DNA from 2 places in the Alysiella filiformis genome. Region 1 is predicted to be linked to the other one. Evidence: predicted binding sites of a transcription regulator. Region 1 holds the regulator's gene; the other holds the start of a gene.
The links. Region 1 encodes FNR, which switches genes on or off when oxygen is low (the NO sensors DNR and NnrR bind a similar motif). Its sites were predicted from a motif close to TTGATNNNNATCAA; they were not measured.
Positions count from the first base shown of each region.

Region 2: a site for FNR is predicted at 5,022-5,035, ahead of ccoN (cytochrome-c oxidase, cbb3-type subunit I). Genes of this name have one in related genera too.

Region 1 is NZ_CP059564.1:1,541,241-1,549,345, reverse strand. Features, by position in the region: gene hscA (Fe-S protein assembly chaperone HscA) at 1-770, opposite strand, end outside; gene H3L97_RS07695 (hypothetical protein) at 839-976, opposite strand; gene cysK (cysteine synthase A) at 1,177-2,109, shown strand; gene hemN (oxygen-independent coproporphyrinogen III oxidase) at 2,410-3,816, opposite strand; gene fnr (fumarate/nitrate reduction transcriptional regulator Fnr) at 3,991-4,728, shown strand; gene H3L97_RS07675 (5-(carboxyamino)imidazole ribonucleotide synthase) at 4,786-5,928, opposite strand; gene H3L97_RS07670 (peroxiredoxin) at 6,098-6,538, opposite strand; gene H3L97_RS07665 (PilT/PilU family type 4a pilus ATPase) at 6,637-7,812, opposite strand; gene H3L97_RS07660 (type IV pilus twitching motility protein PilT) at 8,060-8,105, opposite strand, start outside.
Region 2 is NZ_CP059564.1:1,326,969-1,335,073, forward strand. Features, by position in the region: gene H3L97_RS06560 (polyamine aminopropyltransferase) at 1-49, opposite strand, end outside; gene serB (phosphoserine phosphatase SerB) at 127-957, shown strand; gene H3L97_RS06570 (RNA methyltransferase) at 1,050-1,856, shown strand; gene H3L97_RS06575 (DUF4349 domain-containing protein) at 2,075-3,094, shown strand; gene H3L97_RS06580 (M61 family metallopeptidase) at 3,172-4,929, opposite strand; gene ccoN (cytochrome-c oxidase, cbb3-type subunit I) at 5,302-6,738, shown strand; gene ccoO (cytochrome-c oxidase, cbb3-type subunit II) at 6,760-7,371, shown strand; gene H3L97_RS06595 (cbb3-type cytochrome oxidase subunit 3) at 7,378-7,560, shown strand; gene ccoP (cytochrome-c oxidase, cbb3-type subunit III) at 7,560-8,105, shown strand, end outside.

The sequences.
Region 1 (8,105 bases):
TCGGTAATGGAAAGTTGATGTTTTTCAACAATATGGCAAAACAAGCGGTGGTCAAAATCATCGCCACCCAAAGCAGAATTGCCACCCGTTGCCTTCACTTCAAACAAGCCTTTGGAAAGCTGCAACACGGAAACGTCAAACGTGCCGCCACCCAAATCGTACACCACAAACGTGCCTTCGGCGGCGTTGTCCAAACCGTAGGCAATGGCGGCGGCGGTGGGTTCGTTGAGCAAACGCAACACGTTCAAACCTGCCAAACGTGCCGCGTCTTTGGTGGCTTGGCGTTGCGCGTCATCAAAATAGGCTGGCACGGTAATCACCGCGCCCACCAAATCGCCCCCCAACGATTGCTCGGCACGGTCTTTCAACACACGCAAAATGTCGGCAGACACTTCAATGGGGGTTTTTAAACCATTTTTGGTTTGCAATTCAATGATTTTGTCTGACGCGCCAAAACGATAGGGCAAATGCGTGGTGTCAATTTCAGGCAGTGTGCGCCCAATTAAACGTTTGGCAGATGAAATGGTGTTTTGCGGGTCAAGTTTTTGTTGTTCAAGGGCTTTTTTTCCCACAACCGCATTATCATCGCCCAAATAACGCACCACCGATGGCACGGCAACCGCACCTGTTTCATCTGGCAAACAGCTCGCTGCACCGCTTTTAACGGTGGCAACCAAGCTGTTGGTCGTCCCCAAATCAATGCCCACCGCCAAACGGTGTTGATGGGGCGCAGCAGACATATTCGGTTCGGCAATTTGCAATAAAGCCATGATTTGTTCCTTGATGTGTATTTTTAACGGTGCGTATTTTAGCATTGTTGAGTGCATTTGTCGGTTTTTCAGGCAGCCTGAAAAGTGGATTTATGGGGCTGTTTGTCTTTATTTAACGTGAACTTGGGGTAAGTAACGGTTAATTTGCCAACAAACCAGCTCTCTATCCCTATGGGAGAGAATTGGAGAGAGGTCTTGTTGAACACATACCCTCTTCCACAATGAGAGGGGGTAAAGTTACTTCAATTTATCAATCACTTTTATCCCGAATTCGCGTTATTTAGCGCATTTTTTGCCATTTAGAAGTACCACTTCTAAACCAAAGTCAGATAAATTATTTGTTTTTTGCCTGCTTTGCTTTTAGAATGCCATTTGTTTTTTTATCAAGAATAAGGATTTGGAAAAGATGAATATTGCCAACAACATCACCGACTTAATCGGCAACACCCCTTTGGTGCAACTCAATCGCGTCAGCGAAAATTTGCCTGCCAAAATCGTTGCCAAATTGGAATTTTTCAATCCAGCCAGCAGCGTGAAAGACCGCATTGCCGCCGCCATGATTGCCGATGCCGAAAAAGCAGGCAAAATCAAAGCCAATACCATTATTGTTGAACCCACTTCGGGCAACACAGGCATTGGCTTGGCAATGGTTTGCGCGGCAAAAGGCTACAAATTGGTCATTACCATGCCCGAAAGCATGAGCCAAGAACGCCGTATGCTTTTACGCGCTTACGGTGCAGAATTGGTTTTGACCCCTGCCTCCGAAGGCATGGGCGGTGCGATTGCCAAAGCACAAGAATTGGTAAACAGCAATCCTGATGTGTATTTTATGCCACAACAGTTTGAAAATCCTGCCAATCCCGAAATCCACCGCCACACCACCGCCGAAGAAATTTGGCGCGACACAGACGGTAAAGTGGACATTTTCGTGGCTGGCGTTGGCACAGGCGGCACCATCACTGGCGTGGGCGAAACCCTGAAAGCGAAAAACCCCAATGTGCAGGTTTTTGCGGTTGAGCCAGAAGCCTCGCCCGTGTTGAGCGGTGGACAAAAAGGACCTCACCCCATTCAGGGCATTGGCGCAGGCTTTATCCCCAAAGCATTGAACACGGCAGTGTATGACGGCATCATTCAAGTACCCAACGAGGCGGCTTTTGCCACCGCGCGTGATATGGCGCAAAAAGAGGGTGTGCTGGTGGGCATTTCATCGGGTGCGGCGGTGTGGGCGGCATTGCAGTTGGCTGCCAAACCTGAAAATGCAGGCAAATTGATTGTGGTGGTGTTGCCTTCTTATGGCGAACGTTATTTGTCCACGCCTTTGTTTCAAGATTTGGCATAATTGAATTGGATTTCAGGCTGCCTGAAACTTTTGCAAAACTCAATTCGTAGGGGCAGATTTCATATCTGCCCTGTTTAAACTTGCAGAAATTTTTATTTTTATCAATACAAAATGAAACACCATGTAGGGTGCAACTTGTTGCACCAAATCCATGTTTTATCAGGAAAATGGTGCAACAAGTTGCACCCTACACTTGTCCTATTTTGAAATGCATGAAACCTAAATTGAAAAGGGGCGGATATAAAATCCGCCCCTACATCAATTTAAAAGTGGGTTTTGCACAGGTTTCAGCCTGTTTTTTTACACCGTTTGCGAATATTTGGCTTGCGTTTCTTTGTGGCGCAAGTGGTAATCAAAAATCATGGCAATATTGCGAATCAAAAAACGACCTTTGGGCGTTACTTTCAGGCTGCCTGAAACCGCATTCCACTCAATCAAGCCGAGTTTTGCCATATTGCCCAAATCGTGCATTTCATCGGCAAAATAATCCGCAAAATCAACCCCATATTCCGACAATTCCAGCGCAAAACGGCACATCAAATCTTGAATGATTTGGCGGCGCAACACATCGTCATCGTTCAACTCATAGCCGCGCAAAATGGGCAAATGTCCTGCATCCAAAGCGGCATAATATTCGGGCAACTCTTTTTCATTTTGGCTGTATGTGTTGCCCACCTTGCCAATGCTGCTCACACCAATCGCCACCAAATCGCAATCGGCATGGGTGGAATAGCCTTGGAAATTGCGTTGCAATCGCCCTTGTTTCAGCGCAATGGCAAGCTCATCTTCGGGTTTGGCAAAATGGTCCATGCCAATGAAAACATAGCCTTTTTCGTCCAACAAATGCACGGCATATTGCAAAATGTCCAATTTTTCTTCGCTAGACGGCACGGCATTGGTGTCAATGCGGCGTTGTGGCTTAAAAATGTGCGGCAAATGCGCGTAATGATACAAAGCCAAACGGTCGGGATTGAGTTCCGACAGCACCGTATCCAAAGTGGGTTTGATGCTTTCCACCGTTTGGTGTGGCAAGCCGTAAATCAAATCCACGCTGATGGATTTGAAACCTGCCTCACGCGCCGCGTCTATCACTTCTTTTGTTTCTTCAACGGTTTGAATGCGGTTTACGGCTGCCTGAACTTTGGGGTCAAAATCCTGAATGCCCACGCTCATGCGATTGAAACCCAATTTGCCCAATTTGAACACGCTTTCACGGCTGACTTTGCGCGGGTCAATTTCAATGGAATATTCGCCATCGGGCAGCAATTCAAAATGTTCGCGTATCATTTTGAACACGCGCTCCAACTGTTCATCGTTCAAAAAAGTGGGGGTGCCGCCACCAAAATGCAGTTGCGCCAAAGGGCGTTTGCCGTGCAAATGCGGTTGCAGCAAAGCCATTTCTTTTTCCAAATAAAGCAAATATTCATCGGCTTTGCGCGTGTCTTTGGTGATGACTTTATTGCAGCCGCAGTAGTAGCAAATCACATTGCAAAACGGAATATGCACATACAATGAAACAGGTTCAAGATTGTTTTTAAAGGTTTTTGCCAAAGTGTTTTCATATTCAGGCTGCCTGAAACCCACATGAAAGCGGTCGGCGGTGGGATACGATGTGTAACGTGGACCACTGGCAGGCAAACTGGCGATTAAATCGCGGTCAAAATCAAACAGCGTGTGATTTTCTTGTGTAATTGTGATTGTTTTCATGGATTTGTGTATCGGTTTTCATTTTAAGAAAGGCTATTTTAAAGATTTTGGGCGAATTTGGGGAAAATTTGTTAAAATAGCGCGATTTAAATATACTCGCTTTGATTTGTATCAAAATCAGCCGTTCTGTGTATTTGTTTTTAAAAATTTTTGAAAAATGGGCTTAAATTCATCATGGCGAACCCAATTTTGCACATCAAAACCCAGTGTTCAGAATGTTCATTACGCGAACTTTGCCTGCCTGTTGGTTTACACAAACACGATTTGGAACAACTCAATAGCGTGATTCGCCAAAGTCGCCGCTTAAAAAAAGGCGATTACCTGTTTCACGCTGGCGAAACTTTTGTGTCGCTGTTTGCCATACGCACGGGCTTTTTCAAAACCACCGTTGGCACGCAAGATGGGCGCGACCAAGTTACGGGCTTTTTCATGTCGGGCGAACTGATGGGCATGGACGGCATCGGCAACAACATCTACATCAACGATGCCATTGCGCTGGAAGACAGCGAAGTGTGTGAATTGCCCTTTGCGCGTATGGAAGATTTGGTCAAGCGCGTACCCAGCCTGCAAACGCATTTTATGCGCCTGATGAGCCGAGAAATCATACGCGACCAAAATGTGATGATGATGTTGGGCAATATGCGCGCCGAAGAGCGTTTGGCGGCATTTTTGCTGAATTTATCACAACGTTTGCAAACGCGCGGTTTTGCCGCCAACGATTTCATTTTGCGTATGTCGCGCGAGGAAATTGGCAGCTATTTGGGTTTGAAACTGGAAACGGTCAGCCGAACCTTGTCGCGTTTCAACCAAGAAGGCTGGATTTCGGTGGAACACAAACACATTCAAATTTTGCAAGCCCGTGCATTGAAAGATTTGGTGGCAGGCTGCTCGGGTAAATCCGATGTGATTTGATTTCAGGCAGCCTGAAAACACAAAAAGGCGGATAAAATGCCATTATCCGCCTTTTTGTCATTTTCTCAATTCGCCATGTGCTTGTTTTGCCAAATCAAATGCGCGATTGGCGTGGTCTGCCAACACGGTAAAATGCCCCATTTTGCGCCCTGCCCTTGCTTGCGTTTTGCCATACAAATGCAAATGCGTTTCAGGCTGCCTGAAAACCGCTTGCCAATTCGGTTCACTGCCATTTTCGCCCCACACATCGCCCAAAATATTCGCCATGCAACACGCCGACAGCAAATCGGTTTTCGCAGGCGGCAAACCGCACATCAGCCGCACCTGCTGCTGAAATTGGCTGGATAAACAAGCATCTATCGTGTGATGACCGCTATTGTGTGGACGCGGCGCAATCTCATTAACCAGCAAATGGGCTTCATCGCCCACCACAAACATTTCCACCGCCAACACGCCCACATAATCCAACTCATTCGCCAAACGAATTGCCATGCCACGCGCTTGATTTTGCAGCGTTTCAGGCAGCCGCGCTGGCACAATGGAATACGCCAAAATGCCATTTTCATGATGATTTTCGGCAGGGTCAAACGTGGCAATTTCATCATCGTTCAAACGGCACACAATTACAGAAATTTCCGCACGCAAATCCACCAGCCGCTCCAAAACACAAGGCACACCGCAATGCGCCGCAAATGCCGCCCGCAATTCAGGCAGCGTGTTCACGCGAATTTGCCCCTTGCCGTCATAACCCAAAGTGGCGGTTTTCAAAATCCCCGATAAATAGGGCAAACTTTGTTCGCCAATATCTTCTTCTTTTTCAATGACTTGATAAGGTGCAGTTTGCAAACCCGCTTGGCGTATCCATTGTTTTTCCAAAATGCGATTTTGGGCAATCGCCACACAATCGCCGCTTGGCGACACGCGCGTGTGTTGCGCCAAATCGCGCATGGCTTGGGCGTTCACATTTTCAAATTCGGTGGTGATGGCGGCACATTTTGCCAATTCTTTCAAAGCATTGGCATCATCAAATGCCGCACACAAATGCACATCGGCAAAACGTGCAGCAGGCGCATTCGGGTCAGGGTCAAGCACAGTAACGCGATAACCCATTGTTTTTGCAGCCATTGTGAACATACTGCCCAACTGCCCACCGCCCAAAATGCCCAACATGGCTGGCGGTAAAATTGGATTTATTTTCATTGGTTTAAACCTTTTTTGTTTATTTTCAGGCAGCCTGAAAAGTGCCACTATACTGTCCCCTCTCCCTGTGGGAGAGGGTTAGGGAGAGGGTAAATTTTAAGATTAAAGCCCCCTCTCCCCAGCCCTCTCCCACAGGGAGAGGGAGAGAGATTGCTGCACCCTACTGATTTCAGGCAGCCTGAATGCGTTTCACGGTATCCAGCACTTCTTGCGCGTGATTGGCAACTTTTACCTTGCGCCATTCGTGGACAATCTCGCCTTGTTCATTCAAAACAAAAGTGCTGCGCTCAACACCAAGATGTTCTTTTCCATACATTTTTTTCAATTTCAACACATCAAATTGTTTGCACACACTTTCATCTGTATCGCTCAACAATTCAAATTGAAAGCCCTGTTTCGCGCAAAAATTTTGGTGGGTTTTGACGCTGTCGCGCGAAATGCCGACCACCGTGTAACCCAATGCGCGAAATTCAGGCAGCAAATGGTTGAAATCCAAGCCTTCGGTGGTGCAACCTGCGGTGTGGTCTTTGGGGTAAAAATAGACAATCAAAGGCAAATGTTGTGCCGCGTCAAACACTTCGCCGCTTGATGAAGGAAGAGAAAAGGGCATGATTGCTGTCCTTAATAAAATGGGGAAAATGGGTTTTCAGGCTGCCTGAAAAACAACAACCGCAAACCCAAATCAGTCTTGCGGTTGCGATTTTAGAATCAGTTAAAAGTCAATTCATTCACACGTTCAAAGATATGGGTTTCGGCATTGCCCTCTTCCCACAACTTAATGCGCAAACGCAAGTCGTTCACCGATTCAGCTTGGCGCAAGGCTTCATCATAAGTAATGCGCCCTTCGGTGTACAAACGGAACAAATCTTGGTCAAACGTTTGCATACCGTCCACTTCCGAACGATTCATCAACGACATGGCTTCCATCAATTCGCCTTTGAAAATATGGTCTTGCATGGCAGGCGTGTTAATCAGCAAATCCACAATCGCCGTGCGACCGCCCTCTTTCAAACGCGCCAAACGCTGACCAATGATGCCCACCACGTTCAAAGCCAAGTCCATCAACACCTGCTGATGACGCTCTTCGGGATAGAAGTTCATAATCCGCTCAATGGTTTGCACGGCATTGTTGGCGTGAATCGTGAAAATACACAAGTGTCCCGTTTGTGCCAGTTGCAAGGCATATTCCATGGTGTGTTCGTTACGCACCTCGCCCACACACACCACGTCTGGTGCTTGACGCATGGCAGATTGCACCGCCATAGACCAAGAATTGGTGTCCACGCCCAATTCGCGCTGCGTGAAAATGGATTTAATCGGTTTGTGCAAATATTCCACAGGGTCTTCAATGGTAACAATATGACCTGCCGCGTGTTTGTTGCGCCAGTCCAACATCGCCGCCATGGAAGTGGATTTACCCGAACCCGTTGCACCTGCCAAAATCAGCAAGCCGCGTGGCTGCATTGCCAATTCTTTCAAACCTTGTGGTAATTGCAAATCGTCCACCGTCAAAATTTTGGTGGTAATGCGCCGCCACACCATGCCCACGCGACCTTGCTCGTGATAAGCATTCACACGGAAACGCACACCTGCTGACGACATAACCGAATAGTTCAATTCCAATTCTTTGTCAAATTTGATGCGTTGGTCGGGTGCCATGGTGGAATACACCAGCATTTGCGTATCAGAAGACGACAAGGGTTTCAATGGCACAGGAATCAATTCGCCATTGATTTTGAACGATGGCGGAAAACCTGCGCTGATGAAAATATCCGATGCCAAGCGTTTTTCACACTCGGCAGCCATTTTTTCCAACAAAGGGTGCAACTGTGCTGTACCACCCAACATGGGGGCTTGCCCAGCCATGCCACCACCCATGGGCATACCTGCACCCATGCCCCCAACTGCGGGCATTTCGCCACGCGAAACGGCTTCGCTGGCTGCCATGCGTGCTTGTGCGCGTTCTTTGGCGGCAAGTTCGGGGTGGGTGTTTTTGTAATCATTAACCAAACCTGACAACAGGGCTGCCACATCGGGTTTATTTTGTTCACTCATGACTTTAACTCTTTCATGATGATGATTTTTTAAACAATATGAATGATTCGGTTTCTTTTCAGGCTGCCTGAAAAAATCAGTTAATCATATCGGGGTTTTGGGCTTTGGCGCGCGCGTCTTCC
Region 2 (8,105 bases), 210 kb from region 1:
CGGGCAGGGTGTGGCGGAAAAATCGGCTGCGGCGAAAGGGGTGGGTCATGGTCAAAATCGCAAAGAAACAAAGCGACATTATAATGGATTTTGTTACAATGGCATTTTGTCTGCGCGAGAAAAATCATGACCCACGTTTTTGTGATGCAACACGCCCATTTTGCCCAAGCCGATTTGCGTGCCACCAAACAATTTTTCAGCCTGCCTGAAAATGGCGCGGGCGATGTGTGGCGCGTGCCTGTGCCGAGCGATTTCAGCCTGCCTGAAAATGTGGCGGCAGAATTGACCGCCGCACAATGCGATTTTGCCGTGTTGCCCGATTGGGCGTTTGGCGATGACGTGAAACTCATCGTCAGCGACATGGACAGCACGCTGATTACCATTGAATGCATTGATGAAATTGCCGCCCAAGCAGGTTTGAAAAACCAAGTTGCCGAAATCACCGAACGCGCCATGCGTGGCGAATTGGATTTTGAACAATCGCTGCGAAATCGCGTGGCTTTGCTGGCGGGGCTGCCTGAAAGTGCCTTGCAGCAAGTGTATGATAATACATTGACATTATCCGATGGTGCAGCATATTTATTGCGCGAATGCCATGAAAAAGGTGTGGCATTTGTGCTGGTGTCGGGTGGATTTACTTTTTTCACAGAAAAATTGAAAACGCGATTGGGTTTTCAGGCAGCCTTTGCCAATGAATTGGAAATTGAGAACGGTGTTTTGACGGGGCGCGTATTGGGCGATGTGATAGACGCACAAGCCAAAGCACGGATTTTGCAACAATTTCACGCGAAAATTGGCGGAAAAGCGGTGGCGATTGGCGATGGTGCAAACGATATTCCGATGTTGCAAGCGGCGGATTTGGGCGTGGCGTTTCATGCCAAAGCCAAAACACGCCAAGCGGCAGATGTGTGCATCAATTTTGGCGGTTTAGATGCGTTGAGAAAGTGGTTCAGATGATTCAGGCAGCCTGAAAATGATGCAGCAGTCCGTTGCATGATTTCCTTTTTTAGCCAATGCGCTTTACATCAATTTAATCAACAGGAAACAAAATGTCCGTCCCCGAATATTTACAAAACATTCGCATTGTATTGAGCCGCACCAGCCACCCTGCCAACATCGGCGCAGCAGCACGCGCCATGAAAACCATGGGGTTGAGCCAACTGGTTTTGGTTGCCCCCAATCTCATGCAAACGCCCATGACACCTGAACCACCTGAATTTTCAGCCGAAAATGCTGCCGATTTTAAGCTGCCCGAAGAAAGTTTCATACTCGCCTCGGGCGCGGTGGACGTGTTGGAAAACGCCAAAATCCTTGCCACCTTGCCCGAAGCCTTGACGGGAACGGTGTTGAGTTGCGCCCTAACCAGCCGCCGCCGTGAACTCACCACGCCTTTGCAAACGCCACGCGAACTCACGCCCAGCTTGCTTGCCGCGGCGCAAAATGGACAGCAAGTTGCGCTGGTGTTTGGCAACGAAACCTTTGGTTTGAGCATAGACGAAGTGCAGCATTGCAATCGCCTGATGACGATTTCGGGCAACCCCAATTATTTTTCGCTGAATTTGGCGCAGGCGGTGCAAGTGGTGTGCTACGAATTGTTCAGCCAAGTGAATGCGGATATGTCGCACCTGATTCCCGAGCGCAATCTTGCCACCGCCGACCAAGTGGCAGGCATGGTGCAACATCTTGAACAAACAATGGAAAATTTGGATTTTTTCCACAAACGCAACCAAGAACGCATGGTACGCCGTTTGCATTCGCTGTTTAATCGGGCGGACACGACCACCGAAGACATTGATATTTTGCGCGGATTTTTCAATAAAGTGCAGCAAAAAATGAATCAAAATCATGAAAAATGAATTTCAGGCATTCTTACAGTACACGACATTTTTTGATATTGCCACAAACCTGCCCCCTCCCCCTATGTAAGGGGGAGGGCTGGGGTGGGGGTTAGAAACGCAACGAGCCACCCCCACCCTAACCCTCCCCCGCCAGCAGGGGAGGTTGCAGACAGCCTGAAAGATTTTTGTCGTGTACTGAAAGGTGGTATGAAAAAACAAACAGAAAGGAAGTTGCCATGAAAAAACAAATGATTACCATCTGGATTGCCAGCGCGTTTTTGGCAGCCTGTGGTGGACAGCACGAATCGCAGCCGATTGCCGTACAACAAACAGCAGCAGCCGAAACCAGCATGAGTGCCGATGCCAACACGCCCGGCGCAAGTGCATCGGCTGTGGCAGCTTATGTGGCGAACACCGAGCAAGCAAGCCAGCAAAATCCGCAAGTCATTGAAAATAAATTGACCAATCCGCCAACCGAAGTTGCCACGCACACGTTGCCTTCACACCGCCCATTTGTGGTCAGCGCGGATTTGACGTTCCGCACCGATGATGTTCGCAAAACTTCGGTGGCGATTGAACAGCTTGCCGTGCAGTATGGTGGATTTGTCGTTTCCAATCAAACGCATAGTACCATCATCGCCCATGATGCTTTCAAACAATCAGACGGTATGTTGTTGAATATTGAGCGTTATGTGAGTTCTGCCGATTTGATTGTGCGTGTGCCGCGTGATAAAGCGCAGGTGTTTTTGCATGGTTTGCAGCCGCATATCACATTGTTGGAAAAGCAAAATTATGAGGCACAAGACATTTTCGTCAATATGCAGCGTGAAATTTTGACCGCCCAACGCGAGCAGCAAAAAGCCCAAGCCTTGCAGCAGTTGAATCAACAAGCCACGCCCAAAATCGCCGACCACAGCGACAAAGAACGCACCATTGAAAACCAATTTGCCGCGCGTGAACGTGAAGATGAGGCGAAAATGCAACAATTTGAATTGAAAGATAAAGTGGATTATGCCACCGTCAATTTGCATTTCAGCCAGCCTGAAAATGTGATGAAATCGGTGCTGACCGACAGCGAATCTTTGGCAAAACAATATCGCGAACCGATGTGGTTGAGCGTGAAACACGCGCTGATTGCCAGTGGGCATTTTTTGTTTGAATTGTTTTTGCTGTTTGTGAAAACGTGGTTTGTGTGGTTGGGCGCGTTGGCGGCGTGGTATTTGTGGCGCAAACGCGATTCATCGCCGAAAAAATAATCGTTTTGGCAAAAAATGCTGCCTGAAAAAACATTTTAAGGTTTTCAGGCAGCATTTTTTTCATGATTTCAATTCAATTATTGCGATTTTTGATTGAATAACCATTGTTGCAACAAATCTTCGTCCACAATTTTCAAGTAGGCGGTATGCGGTTCGGCTGCCTGAACCGTCAATTCGGTGTGGCGCAACACGCCTTCGCGGAAAAAATGCAACACATGCACATCGCCCACCGCCGTTTGCGTTTGTGCGGCAAAGTCTGTACAAGCTAAACCATTGACGGCAATGATTTTGTCATTGGGTTTGAGTGTGGCTTCTTCTGCGCTGCTGCCTGAAAAAACGTGGGAAATGACCGCGCCATCTTTGTTTTGCGTGTAGCGGCAGCCCAGTTCGGCTTGTGGTGCGAAATCGGGAAATTCGCTGACCAATTTGCCGTTGCCCGAGCTGCGGTTTTCAGGCAGCCAGCGCAATTCAATGCCTGCTTGACGCAAACACATTGCCAAAGGCAAATCTTCGGTGCTGTATAAGCCGTAGTTGAAAAAATCGTTTAAAGTCAATCCTGTGTATTCGCTGGCAAGGGTTTGCCATTCGCCTTCTTGGGTGCCTGCGCCTGTGTCCAAAAAGCGTTGGTAGAGATTTTGCATCACAAAATCAAGGCTGTATTCGCTGTTCTCACGAATCACCAAATCCAAGCACAGGGCAAACAATGCGCCATGTTGGTAGTAGCTGGTGATGGCATTGGGCGAATTTTCGTCTTGTTTGTAATATTTGTGCCACGCGGCAAAGCTGGATTGTGCCAAACTTTGCCATTTGCGCCCTGCGTTGCGTTGAACGCGCGTCATGGTGTTTGCCAATAAATTCAAATAATTGCTGACTGAAATCACGCCACTGCGTACCAAAGTCAAATCGTCATAATATGATGTGATGCCTTCGTATGCCCACAGTTGTTCGGTGTAGGTTTCTTTTTCCAAATCATAGGGTTGGAATACGGTTGGTTTGAAGGATTTGACATTCCATGCGTGAAAATATTCGTGTGCGATTAAGCCCAGTAATTCGGTGTAGGCGGCGTTGGCTTCGCCCATGTTGTAGGCAGGCAGGGCTTTGCGGTCGGCGTGCAGGGCGGTGCTGCTGATGTGTTCCAAGCCACCGTAAATGCCATCGCCCAAATACAGTAAAAACAAATAGTGCGTGAATGGGGTAGGGCGCGGAAACAGGTCAATTTCGTATTCGCAAATGCGTTGGCAGTCGTCTATCAGGCGTTGGCGGTCAAAATCGCGGTAGTAGCCGCTCAATGCGATGAAATGCGGTATGCTGTGTGCCTCAAAACGCAAAATTTCAATGTGTTCGCCCATTTCTATGGGGTGGTCGGTCAATTCGGCGTAGCTGGTTGCCTGAAAATGCGTTTCGCTGATGCGTGGCAGGGTGCTGACGATTTGCCAATTTTCAGGCAGCCCCGCCAATTCCACTTCGTGTACTTCATTTTGGCGATGGGGTGCATACAAAAACAAACACGCACCATCAATGAAACCACGCTGCGTGTCCAACAGGCTGGCGCGTACCGACAAATCGTTGGCATACACCGCATAATGCACCACATAATGACCGTCTTGGTCGGGTAATTGCCAAGTGTTTTTGTCCAGTTGATACATTTCGCAGTCTTCGCCATTGCAGGCAGCCTGAAAGCCCAAAATGTGTCGCGAAAAATCCCGAATCATGTAGCTGCCCGCCACCCAGTTTGCCAATTTGAGCAAATTGGGGCTGCCAGCAATGTGGTCAAACGACAAAGTAATGTGCCAAATGTGTTGTTGCGGTTGGGGGATAAGTGTGTAGTGGAACATAAATCAATCCAATTAAAATAAAAAATGATGTGTGGGAAACAAACCGATTTTGCACCCAAAATTGTGTTAAAAAAACGTAAAAATCGCTTGATTTGATATTTATCAAGTGGTGCCAGCGCAAATTTGGCTAATCTTGCACAAAAAATGCCGTAAAGCCGTTTCAGGCAGCCTGAAAACGCTGTTTTACCATTATTTTACTTGGTAGGAAAGACCGTTTTGTTTTAAAATGCTAAATTAAGTTATCTGAATGGTGCATTAAGTTTACACAATTTGGATAAAAATGAAGAGAATTGGGTGATGCTTGGGTGCAATATTTTGATACACAAGCAGAAATCCATCAAACCAAACGCCATATAAATGGAGACTTTTTTCATGGAAACGCAAACTTACAACTACAAAGTGGTGCGCCAGTTCGCCATCATGACGGTAGTTTGGGGCATAGTCGGTATGTTGGTGGGCGTGATTGCCGCCGCACAGCTTTACTGGCCAGCCTTAAACTTGTCAGACGTTGCGCCTTGGTTCCACTTTGGACGCATTCGCCCACTGCATACCAATGCCGTGATTTTCGCCTTTGGCGGTTGTGGCTTATTTGCCACGTCTTATTATGTCGTGCAACGAACGTGTAATGTTCGTTTGTTTGGCGGCAATATTTTGCCAGCAATTACCTTTTGGGGCTGGCAACTCATCATTGTTCTGGCGGTGATTACCCTGCCTTTGGGCTACACATCGGGTAAAGAATACGCCGAATTGGAATGGCCAATTGACATTTTGCTGACCATTATTTGGGTTGTTTATGCAGTGGTGTTTTTTGGTACGATTTCCAATCGCAAAATCAAACACATTTATGTGGCAAACTGGTTTTATGGCGCATTTATTTTAGCCGTTGCGTTGTTGCATATTGTGAACAGTATGGCGATTCCCGCAGGTTGGTTCAAATCCTACTCAGTGTACTATGGCGCGATTGATGCCATGGTGCAATGGTGGTACGGTCATAATGCCGTGGGTTTCTTCTTAACTGCCGCATTTTTGGGCATGATGTACTATTTCGTACCCAAACAAGCAGGTCGTCCCGTTTACTCCTACCGTTTGTCGGTGGTGCATTTTTGGGCATTGATTTTTACCTATATGTGGGCAGGTCCTCACCACTTGCACTACACCGCATTGCCTGATTGGACACAATCTTTGGGTATGGTATTGTCCATTATCCTGTTTGCCCCATCTTGGGGTGGCATGATTAACGGCATCATGACCCTGTCTGGCGCATGGCACAAATTGCGCACCGACCCCATTTTGAAATTCTTGGTGGTGTCTTTATCATTCTACGGTATGTCCACATTTGAAGGACCCATGATGTCCATCAAATCCGTGAACGCATTGAGCCACTACACCGACTGGACAGTGGGACACGTTCACTCTGGCGCATTGGGTTGGGTGGGCTTTGTTACCATCGGTTCCATCTACTACCTCGTACCCCGTTTGTACGGTCAAAAAGAAATGTACAGCACCAAATTGATTGACGTGCATTTCTGGATTGCCACTTTGGGCGTGGTGTTGTACATCACATCAATGTGGGTGTCGGGTGTAACACAAGGCATCATGTGGAGCCAATTGAACCCAGACGGCACATTAACCCACTCTTTTGTGGCATCAGTTAGCCGTTCTATGCCTTTCTATTTCATTCGTTTCTTGGGTGGCGCGTTCTATGTAAGCGGCATGGTTATCATGGCGTACAATGTGTATCGCACCATCACGCGGGGTAAACCTGTGGAAGCGGAAATCCCTGCTTTGACACAATCTCAACACCACTAAACAGAAAGTAGGCGATTAAAAATGAAATTACAACCATTAGTTGAAGAAAAAGTGGGTTTTTTGATTGTATTCACATTGATTGTGATTAGCTTTGGTTTGTTGGTGCAAATTGTTCCCCTGTTTGCCAGTAAGGAAGTGATTACCCCAACCGAAGGTGTCAAACCCTATAATGCTTTACAGGTAGCAGGACGCGACATTTATGTGCGTGAAGGCTGCTACAACTGCCATTCACAACAAGTTCGCCCTTTCCGTGCCGAAACCGAACGTTACGGACACTACTCTGTGGCAGGCGAATCGGTTTACGACCACCCATTCCAATGGGGTTCCAAACGCACAGGTCCTGACTTGGCGCGTGTGGGCGGTCGCTATTCCGATGAATGGCATCGCATTCACTTGCTCAATCCACGCGATGTTGTGCCAGAATCCAATATGCCAGCCTTCCCATGGTTGGCGCGCAATAAAGTGGACGCAGATGAAGTGGTTCGCCACATGAAAGCCTTGAATAAAGTGGGCGTACCCTACACCGAGGAAGATTATGCCAAAGCAGCCGATGAGCTGAAAAACAAATCTGAATTGGACGCTGTGGTTGCCTATCTGCAAGGTTTGGGTTTGGCATTGAAAAATAAAAGGTAAAACATCATGGAATTGATTTGGGCAAAGGTATTGTTTACCGTTATCGTATTTATGAGTTTTTTATTGGTGCTGTTGATTGTGTTCAACAAGCGCAATAAGGGCAACTACAATCATGCTGCACACAGCATCATTGACGACCCCGATACACCAGAACCTGCCCAAATCAAACCTGATAACGGAGCAAAATAATGGAATCACAATTCACTTCCCCCTTTTGGCACTATTATATTGTTGCCATTGTCGTAGGCAGTATCATCTGGATTGTTTGGCTTTTGCTGTCGCAAAACGTGGTCAAAGTGAAAAAAGGTGAAGATGTTAAAACCATGGGGCATTCGTGGGACGGTATTGAAGAATACAACAACCCCTTGCCACGTTGGTGGTTTTATATGTTCATCATGACCATCCTTTTTGGTATTGGCTACTTGGTTTTTTACCCTGGTTTGGGCGATTTCAAGGGCATTGGTTTCAATGGAAAAACTTGGAGCAGCGTGAGCCAATATCAAGATGAAATGAAAAAAGCCGAAGCGGAAACGGGCGCATTGTATGCCAAATATTCGGGCATGAGCGTTACCGAGGCTGCACAAAATGTTGAAGCCATGACCATGGGTAAAAACCTGTTTGATACTTATTGTATTCAATGCCATGGTTCGGACGCGCAAGGTTCACGCGGTTTCCCCAATTTGACCGATACAGACTGGCTTTATGGTGGTACGCCTGAACACATTCAGGAAACC